2 regions of the Kluyvera sp. STS39-E genome follow, and region 1 is predicted to be linked to the other one. Evidence: riboswitches for the same ligand, from Rfam matches in the RefSeq annotation. Region 1 holds a riboswitch; the other holds the start of a gene.
What was found. A riboswitch is a leader RNA that binds a small molecule or an ion and turns the genes downstream of it on or off. The one in region 1 is predicted to bind cobalamin.

Region 1 (5,699 bases):
CGGAGAAGTCGGCTGTGGTCACTATAAAGAGGGTTTTGGTTGAATTCGATAATACGGCTGACGGCATGGCGAAGGGCTTTAGACGGGATGGTGCCCCAATGGGTACAACCGCCGCCGACGTTATGGTAACGCTCAATAACGGCGACATGGGCTCCTTGCTTCACCAGACCCATAGCAGCACCTTCACCGCCAGGGCCGGAACCAATTATTACTGCATCATAATCGTAGGAATGTGACATGGTAAGGCTTACCTGTTCTTATACATAAAAGCAACAGAATCATAACATCATCAAATGAATAACCCAATTATCGTTGGGCTTTTTTCATACGAAATAGCATAAATAGCGTGTAAACAATCATTAACAAAGCTGCGTAAGTGGATTCGTTTTGATCTCTGGTATAGTGCCAGCACGGCATATGGAAGGATTCAGTCATCGTGATGGGTGTTAGAGCGCAACAAAAAGAAAAGACCCGGCGTTCGCTGGTGGAAGCGGCATTTAGTCAACTCAGTGCCGAACGTAGTTTTGCCAGCCTGAGCCTGCGCGAAGTGGCGCGCGAGGCGGGGATCGCGCCAACCTCCTTTTATCGCCATTTCCGTGATGTGGATGAGCTAGGACTGACGATGGTCGACGAAAGCGGCCTGATGCTGCGCCAACTGATGCGCCAGGCACGTCAGCGTATCGCGAAAGGCGGTAGCGTCATTCGCACCTCGGTTTCAACGTTTATGGAATTTATCGGTAATAACCCAAACGCCTTCCGCCTGTTGCTGCGAGAACGTTCTGGAACATCCGCCGCTTTTCGTGCAGCGGTTGCCCGCGAAATTCAGCATTTTATTGCGGAACTTGCCGACTATCTGGAAATCGAAAATCATATGCCCCGGGCCTTCACGGAAGCACAGGCTGAGGCGATGGTGACGATTGTATTTAGCGCGGGAGCGGAGGCTTTAGATGTTGGCCTTGAGCAGCGTCGGCAGCTGGAGGAGCGGCTGGTGCTGCAGTTACGGATGATCTCCAAAGGCGCGTACTACTGGTATCGTCGCGAACAAGAGAAGAGTCACATCATTCCGAATAAGGTGGTAGACGAGCAATGAAACAGTCAGTTCAGGATAAAGGTACGCTGCTGCTAGCGCTGTTGGCTGGCTTATCGATTAACGGCACGTTTGCAGCGCTGTTTAGCTCCATCGTTCCTTTTTCCGTATTCCCTATAATTTCTCTGGTGCTGACGGTTTACTGCCTGCATCAGCGCTATCAAAATCGTACCATGCCGGTTGGGCTGCCAGGTTTGTCTGCTGCCTGCTTTATTCTTGGCGTGCTGCTTTACAGTACCGTGGTTCGGGCGGAATACCCGGATATCGGTTCTAACTTCTTCCCTGCGGTGCTGTCGGTGGCGATGGTCTTTTGGATTGGTTATCGGATGCGTAACCGCAAGCACGAGTCCTAATCTGTAGGCCGGATGGCGGCTTCGCCTTATCCGGCCTACCGTAGTCTTACTTCTTCGTTAACAGCACGCCGCATTCCATATGATGGGTGTACGGGAACTGATCGAACAGCGCTAGGCGCGTGATGTTATGCGTCTGACTTAACGTTTCCAGATTCTGGCACAGCGTTTCTGGGTTGCAGGAGATGTACAGAATATTGGGATACGCCTGCACCATCTTCTCGGTTTCGCTGTCCAGCCCGCTGCGCGGTGGATCGACAAAAATAGTCTCACACTGATAGCTCTTCAGATCGATGCCCTGCAAACGGTTAAATTCCCGCACGCCGTTCATTGCCTGAGTAAACTCTTCCGCCGCCATGCGGATGATTTGCACATTGTCGATGTGGTTGGCCGCGATGTTGTACTGCGCGGCGGCGACGGATGGCTTGGCGATTTCGGTGGCCAGCACGCGGTTGAAGTTACGCGCTAGCGCCAGCGAGAAGTTGCCGTTACCGCAATACAATTCCAGCAGGTCGCCGCGTGAATTCTGCGTGCTATCCAGTGCCCACTCCAACATCTGAATATTCATCGCTGCGTTTGGCTGGGTGAAGCTGTTCTCTACCTGACGGTAGATCATCTCTTTCCCAGCAACCGGCAGACGTTCATCAATATAATCCTGATCCAGCTCGATTTTGGTTTTGGTCGCCCGGCCAATAAGGTGCACATTCAGCCCCTGCGCTCGCAGCGCATCGCGCAGGATCGTGGCCTGTTCACGCCATTCGTCACCGAGTTTCTTGTGGTACAACAGCGTGACTACCGCCTGGTTGCTGAGTGTGGTCAGGTAGTCAATCTGGAACAGCTTATGACGCAGCGTTGGGTTGTCGCGTACGCCGTCGAGCATGACGGTCATCAGCGTATTAATAAGCTGGCTGGCGGCCGGGAATGAATCGACGCGGATGCGGTTTTTGGTCTGCTGGTCAAACATGATGTGGTAGAGATCGTCGCCGTCGTGCCAGATGCGGAACTCCGCACGCATCCGGTAGTGGCTGACCGGTGAACGAAACACCTCCGGCGCAGGCGCGCTAAACGGCGTCATCATCGTTTGCAGGCGAGTCACTTTCTCGGCGAGCTGAGCGTCGTACTGTTCGGTAGGGAGGTGTTCGGGGGTCATGATGCATCCTGAATAATAAAAGTACGCGGGGATTGTAGGGCTTGTTCAGGGGATGTCCAGCCTCAAGCGGGTTAAAATGATAAATAGCAGTCTGGACATCCGTATGTAACTAAATGTAGCATTCGCTTACCGGTCCTGTGAGTTAAAAGGGAATCCAGTGTGAATCTGGAGCTGACGCGCAGCGGTAAGGAAGGTAAGAAAGAAGCGCACCTAGTGCAGACACTGCGGCTTGCCGTGGGAAGTCATTCTTTCTTTATATAGCCTCCAAGCCCGAAGACCTGCCGGATGACGTCGCATGAGGTTTTATCGTCGCGAGCAACTGATAAAACCTGCGGCATCCTTTATCTATTTCGGATGCTTTTAAAAATGATTAAAAAAGTTTCGCTGCTGACGGCGTTGTCCGTCACGGCATTTTCCGGCTGGGCGCAAGACAGCAATTCAGACACGCTGGTGGTGACCGCCAACCGCTTCCAACAACCCGTCAATACCGTTCTGGCTCCTACCGACGTTGTGACGCGCGATGATATTCAGCGCTGGCAGTCGAAAGATCTCAATGATGTGATGCGCCGCTTGCCTGGGGTGGATATTTCGCAGACCGGCGGGATGGGAAGCAGCTCTTCTCTATTTATACGCGGCACCGAAGCGCGCCATGTATTGGTGTTGATCGACGGTATTCCGATGGCAAGAGCGGGTATTGGTAACGCTATCGATATTGGCCAGATTCCAGTGTCCCTAGTGCAGCGTATCGAATACATTCGCGGACCGCGTTCTGCAGTGTACGGTTCCGGGGCGATTGGTGGGGTGGTTAACATCATTACCATGAGCGACGATGAACGCGCTCAGGTCGATGCCGGGATGGGGTCGAATGGCTACCAAACCTATGACGGTGCGGTGAATAAACGCTTTGGTGACACGATGGTGACTGCGGCAGGAGCTTACCAGACGACCAAAGGTTTTAACGTCAAACCTGATTCTCCTTACAGCGGCGATAGCGACCGCGATGGTTATCGCAACAAATTGTTCTGGGGCGCCGTACAGCACAAGTTCGATGATAGCTTCTCGGGATTCTTCCGTGGCTATGGATACACGGCAAACAACGATTACGATCAGGATACAAAATATGGCTCTCCTGAAGGTAATGATGAAGGGCAGAACTATAACCAATCCTGGGACACAGGGCTTCGCTATAACTCTGGCATCTATTCCACTCAGCTTATCGCCAACTATCAGCACCTTAAAGACTATAACTACAGCAGCAATCTAGGTCGCTATGCGGGCCAAGCCACGCTGGATGATATGGAACAGCGTTATATCCAGTGGGGTAACAACATTGAGGTTGGACACGGCGCGATTAGCGGTGGCGTTGACTGGAAGCAGGAAAAGCTGGTTTCCGGCAGCACGACAAAAACTGATGCCTATAAACGTGATACGACGGGCCTTTACCTGACCGGGCAGCAGCAGATTGATTCCATTACGCTGGAAGCATCGGGCCGTGAGGATCATGATGAGCAGTTTGGCTGGCACGGAACTTGGCAAACAGCTGCGGGTTGGGAATTTATTGATGGTTACCGCGCAACGCTTTCTTATGGCACCGGCTTCCTAGCACCCTCTTTGGGGCAGCAGTATGGTGCGGCGCGTTATGCATATGGAAGCAACCGAGGCATCATTGCCAACCCGAATCTGCAACCTGAAGAATCTAAACAGTGGGAAGCCGGAATTGACGGGATTACGGGGCCGTTGGATTGGAGGCTCTCTGCGTACCACTATGAAATTCAAAACCTGATTGATTATAAAAGCTCGAGCCAATACAGCCAGTACGTCAACGTGAAATCGGCCACCATTAAAGGCTTGGAGTGGACGGGGAACATCACGACTGGCCCGGTAGAGCACCACCTGACTCTGCAATATGTTGATCCGCGTGATGATGAAACCAATCAGGTTCTTGCTCGCCGTGCGAAACAGCAGGTGAAGTATGAGGTAACTGGGCAGGTTTACGATCTTGGCTGGAATATCGCTTACCAATATTTGGGGCAGCGCTATGATAACGATTATGACGAGACAACAAATACCTCTAGTCGAGTTAGAGTGGGCGGTGTGAGCCTGTGGGATATCGGATTGTCATATCCAGTCACCTCACACCTGACAGTTCGTGGTAAAATCGCCAACCTGTTCGATAAAGATTACGAGACAGCATATGGCTACCCAACTGCAGGACGGGAATACACCTTGTCTGGCAGCTACACCTTCTAAACCACGTCCCACCGTCCTGGTCTTTGACTCCGGGGTTGGTGGGCTGTCGGTCTACGATGAGGTCCGGCACCTTCTGCCGGATCTTCATTACATCTACGCTTTCGATAACGTGGCTTTCCCTTATGGGGAGAAGAGCGAAGAGTTTATCGTTGAACGCGTCCTCGAGATTGTCACTGCCGTACAGCAACGCTATCCACTAGCGCTCGCGGTTATCGCCTGTAACACGGCGAGCACAGTGTCGCTCCCCGCGCTGCGAGAGAAGTTTGCTTTCCCGGTTGTAGGCGTCGTGCCTGCAATTAAGCCGGCGGCACGCCTGTCTGCCAACCGTGTCATTGGGCTACTGGCAACGCGGGGCACGGTAAAGCGTTCTTATACTCATGAGCTCATTGCACGCTTTGCCGATGAATGCCGGATTGAGATGCTTGGGTCCGCAGAGTTAGTTGAGCTGGCAGAAGCGAAGCTGCACGGTGAGCCCGTTCCGCTCGAAGAGCTGCGCCGTATTCTACGTCCGTGGCTGCGTATGCAGGAGCCGCCAGATACCGTTGTTCTCGGTTGCACCCATTTCCCTCTATTACAAGAGGAACTGTTGCAGGTGCTTCCGGAAGGTACGCGGCTGATCGACTCCGGTGCTGCAATCGCGCGTCGAACTGCTTGGTTATTGGAACATGAAGCGCCGGATGCGAAATCTAGCGATGCCAATCTGGCCTACTGTATGGCGTTAACGACTGAAACTGAGCAACTTTTACCCGTTTTACAGCGTTATGGCTTTGAAACGCTCGAAAAACTGCCTGTTTCAGGCTGATTTGAGCAAAAAAGAGACGGTTGAAAAGTTTTTTTAAAACAGGGCTTGTCAACGTCTCAG
Region 2 (5,699 bases), on a different contig from region 1:
CACCGGCCCCATCAGCACGATTGCGCCGTTGTCGAGCTGGCGGTGAATCGCCTCTTCATCAATACGACGAATACGTCCGCTGTGGCAGTAGTCGATACCATCGTCCACGCCCAGCGGCTGGGCGATAATAAAGTTGCCGCTCACCACGTTGATGTGCGCACCCTGGAGCGGGGTGTTGTTGAGGCTCATCGACAGTCGGGCGGTGATATCCAACTGCAGCAGGCCAGCGGCCTGTTTGACCAGTTCCAGCGTTTTGCTGTCGGTTACGCGGATGTGTTTGTGATAAGTCGGCTCGTGGTGATGCTCCGCCAGATTGGCGTCAATCTGCGGGCGCGCACCGTAGACCAGCACGAGGCGAATGCCTAAGCTATGGAGCAGGCCAATATCGCTGACGATACTGGAAAAGTTTTCATGCTCGATGGCTTCGCCGCCAAGCATGATGACAAACGTCTTCCCCCGGTGGGCGTTAATATAGGGGACGGAGTGACGAAACCCCTCTACCAGTTCGGTTCTACGTTCCTTCACCACGGCACAACCCTCAATGCATGATTATTCGTAATTATTGTATTTTTATTCTGTTTTTGGCCGAAAAGCAAGCCGGAATTTGCCTAAGTAGTGGAAAACCTCGCGGCCAATTTCGTTGATCCTACGAATGTTTACCCTTTTATAGATGACAGTTTATTCGCCTTTGGTTAAAGTTTTCGGTCAATCGTATTATGCGTAAACTGAAATTGTTTTTTTTTGCCTGGGATGGAGCATGTCGGGAAGTCAGTCCTTAAGTCGTCGTCGCCTGTTAAAAGGGGCGGGCGCCATGTGGTTATTGAGCGTGAGTCAGGTGGGGTTTGCTGCCGTTAGTCAGGTGGTGGCCGTGCGCATTTGGCCTGCGTCCAGCTACACGCGCGTTACGGTAGAATCCAACCGTGTGATCAAGTATCGACAGTTTGCGTTGAGCAATCCCGACCGCATGGTGGTGGATCTCGAAGGGGTCAACCTGAACTCGGTGCTCAAGGGCATGGGGGCACAAATTCGTGCCGACGATCCCTATATTAAATCGGCACGCGTGGGGCAGTTTGATCCGCAAACCGTGCGCATGGTGTTTGAGCTTAAACAAGATGTAAAACCGCAGCTGTTTGCCCTAGCACCGGTGGCCGGTTTTAAAGAACGTCTGGTGATGGATCTCTACCCGGTCAACAGCAACGATGTCCAGGATCCGCTTCTGGCGCTGCTGGAAGAGTACAACAAAGACGGCCTCGAAAAGCAGGTGCCACCGGCGCAAAGCGGCCCGCAGCCGGGCAAAGCCGGGCGCGATCGGCCGATCGTTATCATGCTTGATCCCGGACACGGCGGTGAAGACTCCGGCGCGGTCGGACTTTATAAAACGCGGGAGAAGGACGTGGTGCTGCAAATTGCCCGTCGCCTGCGCGCGCTGATTGAGAAAGAAGGCAATATGAAAGCCTACATGACGCGCAACGAAGACATTTTTATCCCGTTAAGAGTGCGGGTGGCGAAAGCGCAAAAACAGCGCGCCGATCTTTTCGTCTCCATTCATGCGGATGCCTTTACCAGCCGTCAGCCGAGCGGCTCATCGGTGTTTGCGCTGTCGACCAAAGGGGCCACCAGCACGGCGGCTAAATACCTCGCGCAAACCCAGAACGCCGCCGACTTAGTGGGGGGCGTAAGCAAAAGTGGCGACCGCTACGTTGATCACACCATGTTTGACATGGTGCAGTCGCTGACCATCACTGACAGCCTGAAATTTGGCAAAGCGGTGCTTAAACGACTGGGGCAGGTCAACAATCTGCATAAAAATCAGGTGGAGCAGGCCGGCTTTGCAGTACTAAAAGCACCGGATATTCCGTCGATCCTCGTCGAAACGGCGTTTATCAGTAACGTCGAAGAGGAACGTAAGTTGAAAACTGCAAAGTTCCAGCAGGAGGTTGCCGAGTCGATCCTTGCCGGGATCAAAGCCTACTTTGCCGACGGTGCGACGTTGGCAAGGCGCGGATAAGCCGGCGTGTCTTTGCTAAAGAGCGCCCACGGCGGCAATATTCGCGAAGCGGCGGCACTGCTTGGCGTTGATGCCGATACGCTGCTGGATTTCAGCGCCAACATCAATCCGCTGGGGATGCCAGCAGGCCTTAAACAGGCGATTATCGACAATCTTAACTGCGTCGAGCGTTACCCCGACGTCGACTATCAGCAACTGCATCAGGCGCTGGCGGCGCATCACGGTGTTCCTGCGTCGTGGTGTCTGGCGGGCAATGGTGAAACCGAATCGATTTTTACCCTCGTCCACGGTTTGAAGCCGCGCCGGGCGATGGTCATTGCACCGGGATTTGCTGAGTATCGCCGGGCGCTGGAAACCCTCGATTGTGAAATAGAGACCTTTGCCCTGCGCGAAGAAGACGGCTGGCAGCTGACCGAGCGGATTTTGCCGGCGCTGACGGCAGATCTCGACTGCCTGTTCCTGTGCACGCCAAATAATCCCACCGGGCTAATGCCGGAGCGCGCGCTGCTGGATGCCATCGCTGAGCGCTGTCGGACGCTCAATATCGCGCTTATTCTCGACGAAGCGTTTATCGATTTTATGACCGACGAGCCAGGTTTTATTCCGCAGCTAGGACAAAATCCGCACATTTGGGTGCTGCGATCGCTGACCAAGTTCTACGCCATTCCCGGCCTGCGTTTGGGTTATTTGCTTAACGGTGATGAGCAAGCGGTGGCGCGTCTGCGCAAGCATCAGATGCCGTGGTCAATCAACGCTTTTGCTGCGCTGGCGGGAGTCAGCGTGCTTAACGACCGCGACTACCAGCAGACCACCCTGGGCTGGCTGGCACGAGAAGGTCAGCATTTGTATCAGGCGCTGGGGGAAATTGACGGATTGACCGTCTATCCGGGGCGAGCGAACTATCTGTTTTTACGCTGCGAACGGGCGGATGTTGATCTGCAATACGCGTTACTGCAACAGCACATACTGATTCGCAGCTGCGCCAACTATCCGGGGCTGGACGGGCGCTACTTCCGCGTCGCGGTACGGAGCAAAATCGAAAACCAGCGGCTGCTGGCGGCAATGCGTCAGGTGCTAAGCTGAACCCCGCCCGACACCGCACTTAACAGGTGCTGCTTCGGCCAATGATTGGTCAGTTTTTTCTGCGTGAGTGCCCACCTAAGATACTCCACATCATGACGATCTTGGTCGAGCATCAGCCCGACCACGCTGCCGCTGTGCGCCACGTTCAGGCCGTATAAATCACAGGACTCTACCAGCGCCATCAGCGTCGCAAAGCCTGGCTTGGACAGCAGCGACTGGCTGGCGATAGCGCTGAGCGTTGCCGCTTCGCCAAGCAGGCTAGCGTCTTGCTCAATACAGGCGCGCTGCACTTTTCCCCAAGCTTGATGCAAAACCTCGGCATGCGCCGTGAGCGCCGCTGCGCGAGGAAGGCGATGATAGTCTGCGGTGCGCAAAAACACTGGACTTTCAAGGACTAAAAGGTCGAAATGCGGCGCGGGAGCGCAGGCAATCTGCGTGGTGGCGTGATGGTGACAGAACAGGGTTAACCGGCGAAACAGGGTGCTGTCGGTCGGTTCCAGCGAGACGCAAAGCGCAGCAAGCGTAGACTCATCAAGCGAATGGCCCAAATGATGGGCCGCGGCCACGGCGGTGGCGGCGATATCGGCGGTGCTGCTGGCCATCCCTTTTGCGATGGGCAGGGTTGAGTCCACTTCAATGCGCAGCGCCGAGCTTAACGCCTGCGGATAGCCAAAGTGGGCGAGCAGTGCGCTGACCATCGCTCGGGTGAGCGGACGTTCGTCGGGCAGCGGCGTGCCGTCGCGCACTTCCACCGTGCTATACCAGTCTATTGGACAGGAGATGAGCTTTTCGCTGCCCAGAATCCAGCCTTGTATCAATTCCCCGCAGGAACCGGGGCAGCGCGCCACGCTCATGATTTTCCTTGTCTTGCCCAACGAAATATAACTACCGTAAATATACCGGTATTGTCATAGCGCAACGAAATGATTCATGCGCGGCGCTAGAGTAAGGCGCTTTTATTTTTATGACGGGTATATACCGGCATAAATCTGCAACCAACAGGTTTGGCATATTATGTGCCAGGGAAGGAGGTGAATACACACGTGTATAAATCCTCCGCAGCCCCCGCTGCTGTGATGCTGACGACCCCGTAAACACCACTGATCGCTAGATCGGGAAGGACGGGCGAGGATGACGCTAAGCCAGAAGACCTGCCTGTTGGCCATTAACAACAACTTCGGTGGGAAGTGGGTTGCTTTGTGTTGCACGGCCATTAGGTCGGGCAAGCGCACGGCTATACCAAATCCTGCCTGAAAAAGGTCAGGGTATGGCAGCTAAACAGCACGCATTTGTTCTCGCAGGCACCGGCAGCGGCTGTGGTAAAACCACGGTGACGCTTGGTCTGCTCAAACTGCTTATGCAGCGCGGGCTGCGGGTTCAGCCGTATAAAGTTGGCCCTGATTACCTCGACACCGGCTGGCATACTGCGCTGTGCGGCGTCCCTTCGCGAAACCTCGACGGCTTTATGCTGCCCCCCTCAATCCTCAATGCGCTGTTTGGCGAGCATATGCAGCAGGCTGATATCGCCGTTATTGAAGGCGTGATGGGTCTGTATGATGGCTACGGCACCGACCCAAACTATTGCAGCAGCGCGGCGATGGCTAAACAGCTAGGCTGCCCGGTCATTTTGCTGGTGGATGGCAAAGCCGTTTCCACTTCGATTGCGGCGACGGTGATGGGCTTTCAGCACTTCGACCCAAGCCTCAATATTGCTGGGGTGATTGTCAATCGTGTCAACAGCGACAGCCATTTTCAACTGCTGAAAAGCGCCATCGAACGCTACTGCGCCTTGCCGGTGCTGGGCTATGCCCCGCGTGCCGAAGGGGTGGCGCTGCCCGAACGCCATCTTGGCCTAGTTACCGCTAGGGAATCGACGGTGGATACTCAGCCGTGGCAGGACTTTGCTGCGGGCCTTGAACGTACGCTGGATATCGACGCACTGCTCGCGCTCACTGAATTGTCCGCCTTACCGGTGGGGGAATGGCCAGCCACGCCGCTGCACGGCGAGGGATTAACGCTGGCGCTGGCCGATGATGAGGCCTTCAACTTCTACTACCCGGACAACTTGGCGCTGCTGGAACGGGCGGGGGTGACGATTGTTCGCTTCAGCCCGCTTCATGACCGCAAGCTGCCGGATTGCCAAATGCTGTGGCTGGGCGGCGGCTACCCGGAGCTTCACGCCCGCAGACTCGCGGCTAACCTACCGATGCTGGAACAAATTCGTGCTGCCCACCGGCGCGGCGTGGCGATTTACGCCGAATGCGGCGGTCTGATGTACCTCGGCAGCACGCTGGAGGATGCGCAGGGCGAGATCCACGCTATGGCCGATATTCTTCCCGGCGCCAGTAAAATGGGCAAACGACTGACTCGCTTTGGCTACTGTGAAGCACAGGCTGAAAGCCCGACGCTGCTCGCCGCTCCCGGTGACGTCCTGCGCGGGCATGAATTCCACTACTCCGATTTTATCCCGCAAATTCCGGCGGCGATGTCGTGTCGCAAAGTCCGCGATGGCGAGACTCTCCAGCAATGGCAAGGCGGCTGGCAGCGCGGTAACACCTTCGCCAGCTACCTGCACCTGCACTTCGCCCAGCGTCCCGCCATGCTGAAC

Region 2: linked by a shared signal. The riboswitch ahead of AB4K05_RS02570 (cobyrinate a,c-diamide synthase) and the one ahead of btuB (TonB-dependent vitamin B12 receptor BtuB) in region 1 are both predicted to bind cobalamin.

What each region holds. Positions count from the first base shown of each region.
Region 1 covers NZ_JBFQGA010000011.1:144,537-150,235, forward strand. The annotation lists gene sthA (Si-specific NAD(P)(+) transhydrogenase) at 1-239, opposite strand, end outside; partial or broken gene fabR (HTH-type transcriptional repressor FabR) at 437-1,071, shown strand; gene AB4K05_RS21765 (YijD family membrane protein) at 1,087-1,440, shown strand; gene trmA (tRNA (uridine(54)-C5)-methyltransferase TrmA) at 1,487-2,587, opposite strand; cobalamin riboswitch at 2,701-2,888, shown strand; gene btuB (TonB-dependent vitamin B12 receptor BtuB) at 2,954-4,837, shown strand; gene murI (glutamate racemase) at 4,782-5,639, shown strand.
Region 2 covers NZ_JBFQGA010000001.1:527,518-533,216, forward strand. The annotation lists gene argA (amino-acid N-acetyltransferase) at 1-528, opposite strand, end outside; gene amiC (N-acetylmuramoyl-L-alanine amidase AmiC) at 758-2,008, shown strand; gene cobD (threonine-phosphate decarboxylase CobD) at 2,015-3,091, shown strand; gene AB4K05_RS02565 (L-threonine kinase) at 3,076-3,945, opposite strand; cobalamin riboswitch at 4,075-4,265, shown strand; gene AB4K05_RS02570 (cobyrinate a,c-diamide synthase) at 4,359-5,699, shown strand, end outside.